Linked DNA regions of Gimesia maris. The protein of the gene in region 1 binds, or shares a complex with, the protein of each later gene. Links are inferred from orthologs where the notes say so. Each region holds a gene or a part of one and is shown on either strand. Other genes may lie near its edges.

Region 1 (7,787 bases):
TAAAACGAGCATTCTGTAACGACTGTCAAAAGACTGTGATTCAGTGTTGGCAGATCGACTCGCAGGGTATAGAAAGTCTAGCTTAGAGATTCCCGTCAGACGGGGACTTTTTCAGCTTTTCTTGTGCAGAAAGTTTGTAATTCTGATGAGGGTTTACTCTCTAAAACTGCTCTGAATGGTATGTTGAATTAAATTCATAAGTTACTAGAATACAGATACTTACAATCGGATATTTCGTAAGACGTGCCGAGATAACGTAGCGAAGTGCTAATTCGTATAGAAGTCGAAAACCTCCACAAGTCAGGATCAAAATCATGGATGCATCTTCATTGGATTTCTTAAAAAAACTGCTCCATTCACCCGCTCCTTCAGGTTATGAAGGCCCGATCCAGGATGTCGTGCGTGAGTTCGCAGGTGAGTTCGCGGATGAAGTGACCACAGATCTCCATGGAAATGTGATTGCCGCTGTAAATCCAAAAGCGGAACGACGGGTGATGTTTGCCGGTCATTGCGATCAGATCGGCCTGCTTGTGCAATATATTGATGATGACGGGTACCTCTGGGCGAATCTGATTGGTGGCTGGGATATCCAGATGCTGCTGGGACAAAATATGCAGGTCCATACGACCTCTGGTCCTGTCCATGGCGTGATCGCTCGCAAAGCCATTCATCTGCTGACCCCGGATGAACGCAAAACTGTTCCTGAAATCAAGGATCTCTGGATCGACATCGGGGCAAAAAATGGGGAAGAAGCCCGCAAACTGGTTGCCATTGGTGATCCGGTGACGTTTGAACTGGGCTTTCGGCCCATGTTGAACAATCTGGCATCTGCTCCGGGAATGGATAACCGGGTTGGAGTCTGGGTCGTCATGGAAGCATTAAGGCAGGTCAGTCAGAAATCACCGGAGGTTGGTGTCTTTTCTGTTTCAACCGTTCAGGAAGAAATCGGTCTGCGTGGTGCGAAGACCAGCGCTTATTCCATCCAGCCGGAAGTCGGGATCGCCGTCGATGTCACACATGCGACTGACTGTCCCGCAGTCAGCAAGCAGGAAAATGGTGATATCAAAGTGGGAGGCGGCCCGGTCGTTTATCGAGGTCCCAATGTGAACCCAGTGGTGTTCTCGTCATTAAAGTCTCTCGCCGATGAACACGAAATCGATTGTCAGATTAATGGAATCTCAAGACCTGCCGGTAATGATGCCAATGCGATGCAGTTAAACCAGGGGGGGATGGCAACCGGAATTGTTGCGATACCCAACCGTTACATGCACAGTCCGGTGGAAGTCATTTCGTTAGACGATCTGGAGCAGGCGGCTCGTCTGCTGGCGGAGTTCTGTCTGGCCATCAACGATCAGACAGACTTTACACCTTAAACGGTGCCCAGTTTGATCAGCCAATTTCCTGTAAAACCTCTTCTGCTGCCTGAATGATGTGCACAATATCTTCATCGGTCAGCATGACAGACGTGAAATTGGCTTCAAACTGACTGCAGGGGAGATAGACGCCCCGATCCAGCATGCCTTGAAAGTACCGACCAAAGCGGGCCGTATCATTCTTTGCTGAGATTGCATAACTGGTGACTTTTTCCGGGTTGAAAAACAGGGTGAACATTGAACCGCATTCTGCCAGTGTGTGGGGCAGATCTGCTTTAGCCGCCGCCGCGCACAAACCCTGAGTCAGGCGGCGGGTTTTGGATTCCAGCTCGGCATAGGGATTGGTTTCCCGCAGGCACTCCAGTGTCGCGATCCCTGATGCCATTGCGATCGGGTTACCGGACAAAGTTCCCGCCTGATACACACTGCCGACGGGAGAAATCACATCCATGATTTCCGCTTTCCCGCCATACGCGCCCACCGGCATACCGCCGCCAATCACTTTACCCAGCATGCAGATGTCCGGCATGATCTCGAAACGTTGTTGCGCACCTCCCAGGGCAACACGGAAGCCTGTCATGACTTCATCCATGATGAAGACCGATCCATGTTGAGTACAGACTTCCCGCACCGTTTCCAGAAAACCGGGCTCGGGCAGGACAACACCCATATTGCCAACCACAGGCTCCAGTATCACCGCAGCAATCTGGTCTCCCATTTGCATAAAGGTTTCTTTTAACTGTTCGATATCATTATATTCCAGAACCAGGGTGTCGGCGGTGCATCCCTGGGGAACTCCCGGGCTGGAAGGCGTTCCTAAAGTCAGTGCGCCGCTGCCGGCCTGAACCAGGAGGCTGTCAACATGACCGTGATAACAGCCTGCAAATTTGATGACTTTGTCCCGTCCGGTATAGCCGCGAGCCAGGCGAATCACACTCATGCCAGCTTCAGTACCGGAATTTACCATACGTACTTTTTCCACGCAGGGGACCAGGTCCGCGACAAGTTCAGCCAGTTCTGTTTCTACTAAAGTCGGGGCGCCAAAACTGGTACCTTTCTTGAGTGCTTCCTCAATCCGCGGCATCACCCGGGGATGCAGATGTCCCAGAATATGAGGTCCCCAGGACCCCACCAGGTCAATATAACGGTTACCATCAATGTCAAACAGGTACTGCCCTTCACCCCGATCAATGACAACCGGGTGGCCTCCGACTGCTCCAAATGCACGCGCGGGGCTGTTGACGCCTCCCGGAATAACTTTCATGGCGCGGGCAAACTGTTCTTCACTCTTGGCACGTTGACTGACTGGCATCTTAATTGAAAATCCTTAGTTTGAGCTGGACTTGTCTGGAGTAACAGGAGACTCACCTGAATTGTTGAGAATCAGGCACTTGAGAGATTTGGTATCTCTGACGAACAGCAGGCCATTCGAAAGTGCTGGCAAGGCACGGGTCGTTGAATTCAAAACCTGTGCACGGCCCAACTCTTTGTATTCTTCTTTCGAGGCGGTTGCCATCACGAGTGTACCATCTGTTTTCATAAGCAACAGCTTATTGTCTGCTTCAATCAGGGTCGCGTATCCATAGTTTTCTTCAGCCCAGAGCACTTTCCGGGTAGCAGGATCAAAGCAAACCAGTCGTGCGGGGCCAACATCCTGACGACCATCGATGCCGATCAGAGCGCCATCATATTCGATTGGAGTTGTATACTGGCTGGACATTGGCTGTTCGTTTCTCCAGATCTCAGAGGTACTGTTAACTTTGACCTCCCCCCAAAAACCACCGACTCCGTAGCTGGCAGTGGCAAAAATATGCCTACCGACCTGAACCGGATTGGCACCATTTACCGTAGGCCCCCGCTTGCCAAAGGGAAACTGAAACAGAATATTCCCGTTTTCCGGATCGATTCCAGCCAGATGCAGACGAGTGATAAACAAGGCAACGAAACTGCCATTTAAATAGGCGGAGATCGGCGAGGAGTAGCTTGCATCGTCCGGCATGGTCTGCCACAGCGTCCTGCCTTGATCCAGTGAAAAAGCGACGATGCCGGCATTCTGGCGTTTACCACCCACATTCACCAGAAGTTTATCTTTGATGATAAGGGGGGTGCTGCCGACGCCAAAATATCCTTCTCCGACCTGAAAGTCTTTGTGTGTCTGTCGCGACCAGATCTGTTTTCCCGTCTTGAAGTCGAGGCATTGCAGATGACCGGCGATCCCAAAAACATAGACACGGTTTTTGTAAATCAGGGGAACCGCGATCGGGCCATCGTTCGGGTTAAAAGTCCCTTTGTAACTGACGGGAGATTGATGTTTCCAGAGGACTTCACCGGTATCAGCCTTGAGTGCTTCGACGATTTCTTCGTCTTCAATGCGATGAAATAAAATTGCTACATTCTGGAAAACCGCTACTCCCGCAAAACCACTTCCTGCAGGCCGCTGCCACTTCAAATTGGGACCACCGGAGGGCCACTCGGCTGCCAGTGATTCACTGGCGGCTGCATGTCCATTTCGATAAGGACCCATAATTTGAGGCCAGTCACCACCCTGGCATGGAACAGTCAGGCAAACGATGATCAGCAGGCTCAATTGAATGAATCGCATATGTCGGGCTCCGCCTTTCAGATGAAACAGATTATGATTTGAACGAATTCTATTTTAGCAGGATCGGGGCTTGGCTGCATAGGAACGTCTGTTATAGTCTGATAAGATAAAAAGTGAAACCGAACTATAGCGACACCGCACTTCCTGAAGAGGGTTTTCGTGAGATCGTTTGCTTTGCAGGAGAAGACTTTGGACTCAAATCCATTACGTTTAATCAGAAATCTACGTCGAAGCCGCGAAATTGTGACTGTGCTCATGAACTACGGTTTTGATGACCTCGTCGATCAACTGGGGTTAAGGCGTTACCTCCGCTGGGGGCGCAGGCTGATGTTCTGGAAGCGAACAGAACCCGAGATCAAACTCACACGAGCCAAACGCATCAGGTTGGCGCTGGAAAGCCTGGGAGTTACGTTTATCAAATTTGGTCAGGTGGTCAGCACCCGACCTGATCTCGTGCCACGCGATGTGATTCGCGAACTCTCCAAGCTTCAGGAAAGCGTTCCTTCATTTCCCGGCGAGATTGCCATGGCCATTGTGGAACGCGAACTGGAGGTTCCCATCAGTGAGCTGTTTGCTGAATTTGATCCTCAGCCACTGGCCGCCGGATCCTTAGGGCAGGTGCACCGCGCCCGTCACCATGATGGTACGCCGCTCGTAGTGAAAATCAAACGCCCCGACATCGATCGCGTGATTGAGCAGGATCTCAGCCTGATGTATGAACTGGCGATGCTGATTGAGCGACATTTTCCCGATGCAGAAGTATTTGATCCCACGGGGCTGGTCAATCAGTTTTCACGAACCATACACCGCGAATTGCAGTTTGCCCGCGAAGCCCGTTCGACCGACGAATTTTGTCGACTGTTTCAGGATGATGCCACCTTGTATGTTCCCAAAATTTACCGGGATCTGACGCAGGGTGATGTGATCACCATGGAATTCATCGATGGTTATAAAATCGATGATGACAGCGAGCTCAAGAATCTGCCGATCAGTGCCCATGAAGTGGCGGCGAACGGTGCCCGCATTTTTATGAAAATGACATTTGAATTTGGAATCTTTCATGCGGATCCTCATCCCGGTAATTTTCGCGTGATGCCGGATGGATCCCTGTGCCTGCTGGACTATGGGATGATCGGTATTCTGGAAGAAGAACGCCGTGATATGCTCGTCGATCTCTTCCTGAATGTGGCCAGAAAAGATACAGCCAAACTGGTGGAAGTCGTATTGAAAATCGGCAAAGCGAAACGCACCGTCGACCAGCAGCTGTTACGGGCGGATCTGCGGGATTTTATCGGAAATTACTACGGCGTGCCCATGGACGAGATCAGTGTCGGCAAAATGCTGACTGATTTTATTAATATTCTGGCGATTCACCGGATCCGTTGTCCCGTTGACATCATGTTGCTGATTCGCGCATTGATCACTCTGGAAGGCATCGCCACACGCATCGCCCCGGAATTGAATATTGCGCAGGAAATGGAGCCTTATATCTACCGGCTTTCTTCTGAACGCTATCATCCCAAAGCGATTGTCAGTCGGATCTGGTCCGAAACCTGCAGCCTTTCTAAAGTCATGCATGAGTTGCCCGAACAGATTGGCCGCACTCTGGGGAAACTGAGCGATGATGAACTCAAAGTTCACCTGGAACTGAATGGCATCAATCATCTGACCACGGAACTGGATCGCTCCGGTAATCGACTGGCCATCGGCATGGTGATGTCTGCTCTGATCCTGGCCTCGGCGATTACCATTTCCCTGGACTCAAATCTGATCTTTATCAGCATACCCATCTTTATGATGTCGAGTCTGCTGGGGATCTGGCTGATCTATGGTGTCTTTCGCAGCGGTCGACTCTAGAGCTTTGTCAAGCTTCAAATTGAGCGTTGGTTGTGTTGATTACGTGCCCTGTTGTCGCACTCACGTGTTGTCTATCAACCCAAAATTTAAAAATGAGAATCTACTAGACGAATTCAGTTTGAAGAATTGGCGTCGCTGATGCGCTGTCGCAGATAGTTGGCCCGGGCAGCGTTCCGTTCGCTGGACTCCAGTTCTCCCCCCTGCAGTTTCTGCAGATGCGCGGGTTGAGTGAAGATAAACATTTCATTGACTGCCGAGATTGGCAGTCCTTCAATCAATCCCAGGTTCACACCCATTCGCACGCTGGAGAGCAGGTGCATGGTTTCCTCTGAGCTGATCGTCTGGGCCGTGCTTAAAATACCATATGCCCGGGAGACCTGGTCATGCAGACCCTGGCGGTTTTCCTTGATCAGCGAATTTCTGACCCGCCTTTCATATGAAATGATATTTGGAACAACTTCCTTGATGCTGTCGATCAACTGCTGCTCGGTCTGGCCCAGCGTCACCTGATTTGAGATCTGGTAGAAGTCTCCCATGGCCTGGCTGCCTTCTCCGTATAAACCACGTACGGCCAGGTTGATCTTCTGCAGTGCCTGAAATACCTTCTGAATCTCTTTAGTGATCACCAGCGCGGGCAGATGCAGCATCACACTGACCCGAATCCCGGTACCGACGTTGGTCGGGCAAGCGGTCAGATAGCCAAACTCTTCGCTGAAGGCGTAGGTCACCTCCTGTTCCAGCAGGTCATCAATCTGGTTGATGGTATCCCAGCACTCATTCAGCGAAAAACCGCTACGCAATACCTGCAGGCGAAGATGGTCTTCTTCGTTGACCATGATTCCAATGTTTTCTTCACTGTCCAGGCCCACACCGCGGGGGCCGGATCGCTCGGAATGCTCACGGCTGATCAGTTGACGTTCCACGATAAACTGACGATCCAGATTCCCCAGGCTGTTCACATCTAGATACGACAGTTTTACATCCATGGGGAGTGAAGTAATAATCGGGCGCATCAGCTGCTCGATCTCACCCAGTGTCGATTCCGTACAGCGATTGATAAAGGGGAACTGTGCGAGGTTCCGGGCCAGACGAATCCTGCTGGACATCACGATATCGGAGTCCGGGCCGATTCCTCTCAGCCATTCACCACTAGTGCGAGTGAACGCGTCCAAATTCACCCTATTCTCCTTTATAGTATTCGAAACAGACCAGAGCTATGGGGTAGTGATCTGATCTCTGGCGTAATTATAACTCACGTGACTTTCATTCCCAAACGGTGTAGACTCGGGGAACAAGTACCATACTCATTCGTTACTTGAAAACAAAGTCTAATCCACGGGGTTCTGGTTGAAAGCACTTTAAGATTCGTGTTGTTCTTACATTTTATGCAATGAGTGTCTTGAATACCATTCCTCTCAAGTGATTCCTAAACTGAAAAATCCGAAACTCCCTGACAGGACAGCTGTTTTCCAGGTCGATCCCCCAGACTTTTTGGAGTTTTTTGAGAACTGGAGTCACGGGCAGCTTGTCTCTCCGAAAGAAAATGTTCATAAGAGAGTCGACTCTGAGTTTTAGAGAAACCGGGATGCCCGTTCATCCACAGACAGTGCAGTTAAGATCGTCCATGAAATACGTTCCCGATTTTGAAACATTTAAATCACTTTCCGGGCAGGTCAACCTGGTCCCCGTCTATCGCCAGTTGACCGGAGATACCCTGACTCCCGTCAGTGCCTATCAACTGCTGGAAAAAGGCCCCTATTCCTTTCTGTTTGAAAGTGTAGTCGGGGGCGAACAGATCAGCCGCTACAGCTTTCTGGGGGCGAATCCCTTTTTAACCGTCGATGCATATGAGCAGCGGGTGGTGATCCAGCAGCAGGGTCAGACTGAGGAACGAAGTGTTGAAGATCCGCTGCAGGAACTGGAAACGATTCTCGGTCAATATCAGGCAGCAGAGC
Region 2 (5,355 bases), 3.1 Mb from region 1 along the record:
GGGGGCCCCAAACAGGGCACGATGACTTCCGAAATTCACTGGGAAGATGCCAAGGGAAAACCTGTGATCATTGAAACTCGCAAAGTCACAGTCACCCCTGTTGAAGTCGCCAACTCAAAACTCCCTGCCTGGCAGATCGACTGGCAGACGCAACTGGAAAGCAAACGAGGCGAAATTGTTCTGGACGGAGACCGTCAGCACGCCGGATTCCAGTACCGGGCAGCCCAGGACGTCGCAGAATCCAACAATGCCACGTATGTACGTCCCGCTGGATTCCCACAGCAGCCGGCCCCCTTCCAGGTCTCTGACAAAACCGACCCCAATGGTCACACGAATCTGGGCTGGTTTGCCATGTCTTACGAAATTGACGGAAAACGCTATAACGTGGAATATCTGGAAGACCCCAGCGTCCCTGAACCATCACGTTATTCCGAACGTCCCTACGGTCGCTTTGGTGCCTTTTTTGACACAAAGTTTGATGAAAGCAAACCATTGGAAATGAAGTACCGGGTGATTGTCAGCGAAGGAAAAACTCCGACGCAGGCAGAGGTCCAGAAACATTACGACGAATTTGTCTCTACTTTGAAAAAACAGGACTAAGCATGCCAAAGCAGACAGTCGCCATTATTGGAGCCAGTGCGGACCGACAAAAATACGGAAACAAGTCGGTCCGTGCACATCTGAAACAGGGTTACGAAGTCTTCCCGATTCATCCGACCGAAACGAGCCTTGAAGGTCTAACCGTCTACCCCAGCCTGTCAGAGGTGCCAGTTGCTCACCTGGATCGGATCAGCGTGTATGTTCCACCGCAGATCGGGATCAGTTTACTGGAAGAAATCCAGGCGAAAGGCGCCGACGAAGTCTGGTTTAATCCGGGCAGCGAAAGTCCTGAGTTACTTAGGCGGGCCAGCGAACTGGGGCTGGACATCATTCGGGCCTGCAGCATCGTTGACATCGGCGAATCGCCGTCTGCTCATCCGGATTGAAATCAAATTGGGAATCGCGATTGAGCCCCGCTACCGGTTCGTATAGAATCAGAGTAGAGGTGGCATGTTTCCTGTTCAGGAAAACCTTATCAGTCCATTATCCAAAAAGTTTCAACCATGAAAAAATGTAGAGTCTGTAATAAACCCGCTGTCTACCACCTGACCGAAATTCAAAACGGGGAGGCACAGGCGCTTCATTTCTGTGAAGAACATTTTCAGGAATACATCAGTGGCCAGGCTCCCTCCGATGAATGGGAACCCCAGGACGAGGCAACTCTGATCGAACTCAACTCACAGGACCTGGATCTGGACGAGGAACTGGAGTGTCCGAATTGCGGGATCACATTCCAGGAATTTCGCAGTGAAGGGCGTCTGGGCTGTCCACATGATTACATTGCGTTCCGCGAGCCCCTGATACAGCTTCTGGAAAATATTCATGGTGCGTGTGAACATATCGGTAAATTTCCCAAGCGGGCACCCACTTCCAGTCAGCAGCAGTACAATTTGATTAAGCTCCGCAGGGAGTTGACGGCTGCGGTAGCGGAAGAAAATTACGAAGCCGCCGCTTCCCTCCGCGACCAGATTTCCAAACTTGAGCAGGAAGAAGAAAACGAGTCATCTGAGACGGATTCTCCAACTGAATAACGCGTACAGTCTGTCTCAGAATTTCGGGGAGCGAACGAAGAAATCTTCGAGAATCCCGCTGAAAGTCAGACTTTTTTCTCATCTGCGATTTGTATCAACTACCGGAAATCGTTAGTATTCCCACTGAAAGTAACTCCATCCGGGGATGTGGTGGAATTGGCAGACACGCTAGATTTAGGATCTAGTGCCGCAAGGCGTGCAGGTTCAAGTCCTGTCATCCCCATTCGAATAGCACTGATGCCTGCCTGGTATCAGTGCTTTTTTATTAAGACTGCTTCTTCTCCAGAATTCGCACGACCTGGGCGTAAGTGTCTATTTCGATCAAGTCGCCGGTCTGGATTTTTATCGTTGCTTCTCTCGTGCCAATTAAGGTCGGTTTTTTCAATTCCCGCGCCAGTATCGCAGCGTGACAGGCAATACCGCCATCATCAGTTACAATCGCACCACACTGCTGCAGTAAAGGCATCAATGCCGGATTGGACTGGATCGAAACCAGAACCTCATCAGGCGAAAGTGTCAGTCCCAGCGCATCCAGGCTGAGAACCACCCGTGCCCGCCCCTGAAAAATTCCCGGCCACGCGACTTGTCCTGTCAGCTCGTTTTCGTTGGTGCGGACCTGAAGGTTACGCTGCTTCGCCAATCGAGTCAGTAAATATCCGGTCTGAGAAACCAGGTGAAATGTTTCCTCACCATCAATGACCTGAAAAATGAACCGTTTGCCCTCCCTGATTGCTTCGTATCGGGATTCCAGCAGTTCGCGCGTTACGGTTCCTGATTTCAACTCACTCCACAATATCAATTCGCAGGCGCAATCCGGCTCAGCAAAACCGAGTTGCTCTGCGGTCTGAGAGGCCAGAGGCTGCAGGATATTTCGTTCAATCACCGGATACAGAGAATGGGAACGAATCTGCTCTGCCAGAGACCGCACTTCAGGGTCATCAATCTGACAGGCTTCAATATAGATGAGAACCCAGGCAGGAAATACCGTCGTATGCTGGGCGATGTCAGCAAACAGGTCTTCGAGTTCTGCCAGGTTCTCAAATCCACTCAACCCCTGTTCGATGACAGGTGGTGCCTGTGCATAAATTCCAAGCCCATACCTTAAGATGCGGAGAAGTTGCTCACGATCATTCTGAAACAGATCACTGATGCGCTCGAGAAAGGCTTCACTGGAACTTTGAGTATAAAACATATTCATCATCCCGGTTTCATCCTGAATCAGCAACGCTTCATTCAGATGTGCGCCCAGCGTATTGTCCGCGTGTTTCGCATCCATCCAGTAAGGGAGCAGGGAGGCAGCCAGCAGGAAAAAAGGACGACGAACGCAGAATTGCCATCCCTGCGAATCATCAAACAGCCGCTTATTGTATTCCGGCGCCAGGGTCGTGATCGGTCGCGCCTGTAAAACCTGAAAGTCCCCATCCTGTATTGCCCATTCTGTATCAATGGGATGACCGTAGTGCTCGTGTAACTGGTTCAACAGGGCGGAATACTCGGAAACCTGTTCTTGCGTGATTTTCGGTTGTCTGCCTCGACCATCGAGTTCCTGCCAGACTGGTTTCGAGTTCCCCTCAGCGATCCACAATGCTTCTTTCTGATCTCCGGTAATTGATTCCAGAATCTGACGGGAACCCCGCTCGACAACAAACTGATCCGGAGTGATACGCCCGGAAACGATCGCTTCCCCCAGCCCCAGGCAGGCTTCAATTAATTGAATTTCAGGTTCCTGGGTAACAGGGTGAACCGAAAACCCGATACCGGAGATCTCACTCTGCACCATCTGTTGCACAACCACAGCCACAGAAATTTCTCCCGTGGAAAATCCATGACACCCGCCATAAGACAACGCTGACTCGCTAAACAGAGACAGCCAGCAGTTCCGGATTTTATCAATAATTTCTTCGGGAGTGACATCCAGAAAGGTCTCCAGTTGTCCCGCCCAGGCACTGGTGGCACTGTCTTCACACGTCGCACTGGATCGGACCGAAACACGTGGCGCTGCTAATTTCTCTGCTGCGATCAGCACCGCTTCACAGATTTCAACAGGCACCTCAACGGCTTCAACACAGGATCGAATGCGCTGATGAGCCTGTGAATAATCGATCTCATTGGATTTCGATGCCTGCATAATTTCAAGCATCGGCCGCTGGAGTTCCGTTGCAGAAAAATAATGTCGGAAGGCAGCGCTTGTTACAACAAAACCAGGGGGAACCGGCGCCCGTGCCCGCATCAATTCTCCCAGGGAAGCTCCTTTCCCTCCCGCTTCAGCTACCAGCGAGGAGTCCAGCTCTGAGAGTTGATAAATAAGACGGTCCATTTTTTCTCCTGATTAAATCAATGGAAGCCAGTTTCAGGATCACTTACACAGAATCAGTAAAGAAGTAACGAATTTAATTCCCAATGTTAACTCATCCCCGAGTTTTCACGTATCTGATTGCACTTCGAAAATAAACGACTTTGATCACTTCCCCTCATCAGCGAATAAGGACACACAAGTATCCTCTGTCTCATGCGATTTCTGTTGAAACGTTAAGAAAATACCGTTTCCAATGATAGAATCGATTAGTCTGCGGGATGGGCGAACTCTAAACCGTTAGTATACATTATCTTACCAATGAATGTTTTGATTATTCAAAATTCTTAAATAAAAACGCCGCATTTAATTATAATTCTTAACAAATGAGGTTGCGTGAGCTTCACACCAGTCACATAATTAGTTGGCACTGTTAAGTAATATTTACAAACAGTAGCAAAACTGATTTCGCCAGTTGCGCGCTCCCATCAACGAAACACCAGTCACGTCCATTCTTCTGAGTTCTATTTCTTTCTTCTCATTCTATGAAAAAGGCACTTTCATGCGCACACAAAAGTCACGGAAACACGGTTTCACCCTGATTGAACTTCTAGTGGTGATTGCGATCATCGCCATTTTAATCGCACTGCTGTTACCTGCAGTACAACAGGCCCGCGAAGCAGCCCGCCGCAGCACCTGTAAAAACAATCTGAAACAGATGGGTCTGGCACTTCATAACTACCACGATACACATCGCGTATTCCCACCAGCTACTATTAATGCTGGTCTGACGGGTTGCGCTAGTGTCCAAGGCTCATCTCCAATCCTGAATCATACCTGTTATCAGATGATTCTACCGTACATTGACCAGGCAAATCTTTATAACCAGTATAACTTCAGCCTCCCAAGTGGACGCGGAGTTCACTCAGGTTGCACTACAGCTGCTCCCACTACAGATCAAACATCCATTGTTACATCGCCGGTCCCTGTATTTCTCTGTCCCTCGGATCCCGGGAATCCATCACAATCTGTTACATCAGGTACTTACCATGCGACTCCCGGCTGGCGGACCAGCTATGGTGTAGCTACTTATCAATACGGCGCCAGTATGGGTAGCTGGGAAAGTAATACCAGCATCGAAAAAGGGGTATTGGGGCGTAACGGCGCTGCCAGATTCCGCGATATCACGGACGGCACCAGTAACACCATGATTTTTGTAGAAACCCCGTTGAATAAAACGTCAACCAGCTATGGTCCCTTCTGGAATGCAGCGGCCCATACGTTTTTCATTACACCAGCAAAATTGAACTATACGCTAAACTTCAACTATGATGGAAACAACAAACAATATGCCTGGGGCGCAGGTAGTCACCATGTAGGTGGTGGTCATATCCTTTTGGCTGATGGGGCCGTCCGATTCCTGAGTGAAAA

The links.
Region 2: the proteins of GmarT_RS22810 (region 1) and GmarT_RS11530 are in contact, whole or in part, in a crystal structure (PDB 8WTB), measured with the Bacillus subtilis proteins. The link is inferred for Gimesia maris from one-to-one orthologs.

The regions. Positions count from the first base shown.
Region 1 is NZ_CP042910.1:6,168,833-6,176,619, reverse strand. What follows is about bases 4,979-7,787. They hold GmarT_RS22810 (protein arginine kinase), read right to left. Parts: upstream 7,011-7,787; coding sequence 5,946-7,010; downstream 4,979-5,945. Other genes in these bases: trpE (anthranilate synthase component I), read left to right, coding at 7,457-7,787; GmarT_RS22815 (ABC1 kinase family protein), read left to right, coding at 4,979-5,832. Outside these bases: GmarT_RS22830 (M42 family metallopeptidase), read left to right, coding at 315-1,373; hemL (glutamate-1-semialdehyde 2,1-aminomutase), read right to left, coding at 1,390-2,685; GmarT_RS22820 (PQQ-binding-like beta-propeller repeat protein), read right to left, coding at 2,701-3,975; more of GmarT_RS22815, read left to right, coding at 4,231-4,978. UniProt on the Bacillus subtilis protein: Catalyzes the specific phosphorylation of arginine residues in a large number of proteins.
Region 2 is NZ_CP042910.1:3,082,784-3,088,138, reverse strand. What follows is about bases 1-2,867. They hold GmarT_RS11530 (UvrB/UvrC motif-containing protein), read left to right. Parts: upstream 1-1,103; coding sequence 1,104-1,631; downstream 1,632-2,867. Other genes in these bases: GmarT_RS11515 (PEP/pyruvate-binding domain-containing protein), read right to left, coding at 1,897-2,867; GmarT_RS11535 (CoA-binding protein), read left to right, coding at 603-986; GmarT_RS11540 (DUF6807 family protein), read left to right, coding at 1-600. Also shown: more of GmarT_RS11515, read right to left, coding at 2,868-3,948; GmarT_RS11510 (DUF1559 domain-containing protein), read left to right, coding at 4,487-5,355. UniProt on the Bacillus subtilis protein: Activates the phosphorylation activity of the protein-arginine kinase McsB. Is required for the delocalization of competence proteins from the cell poles.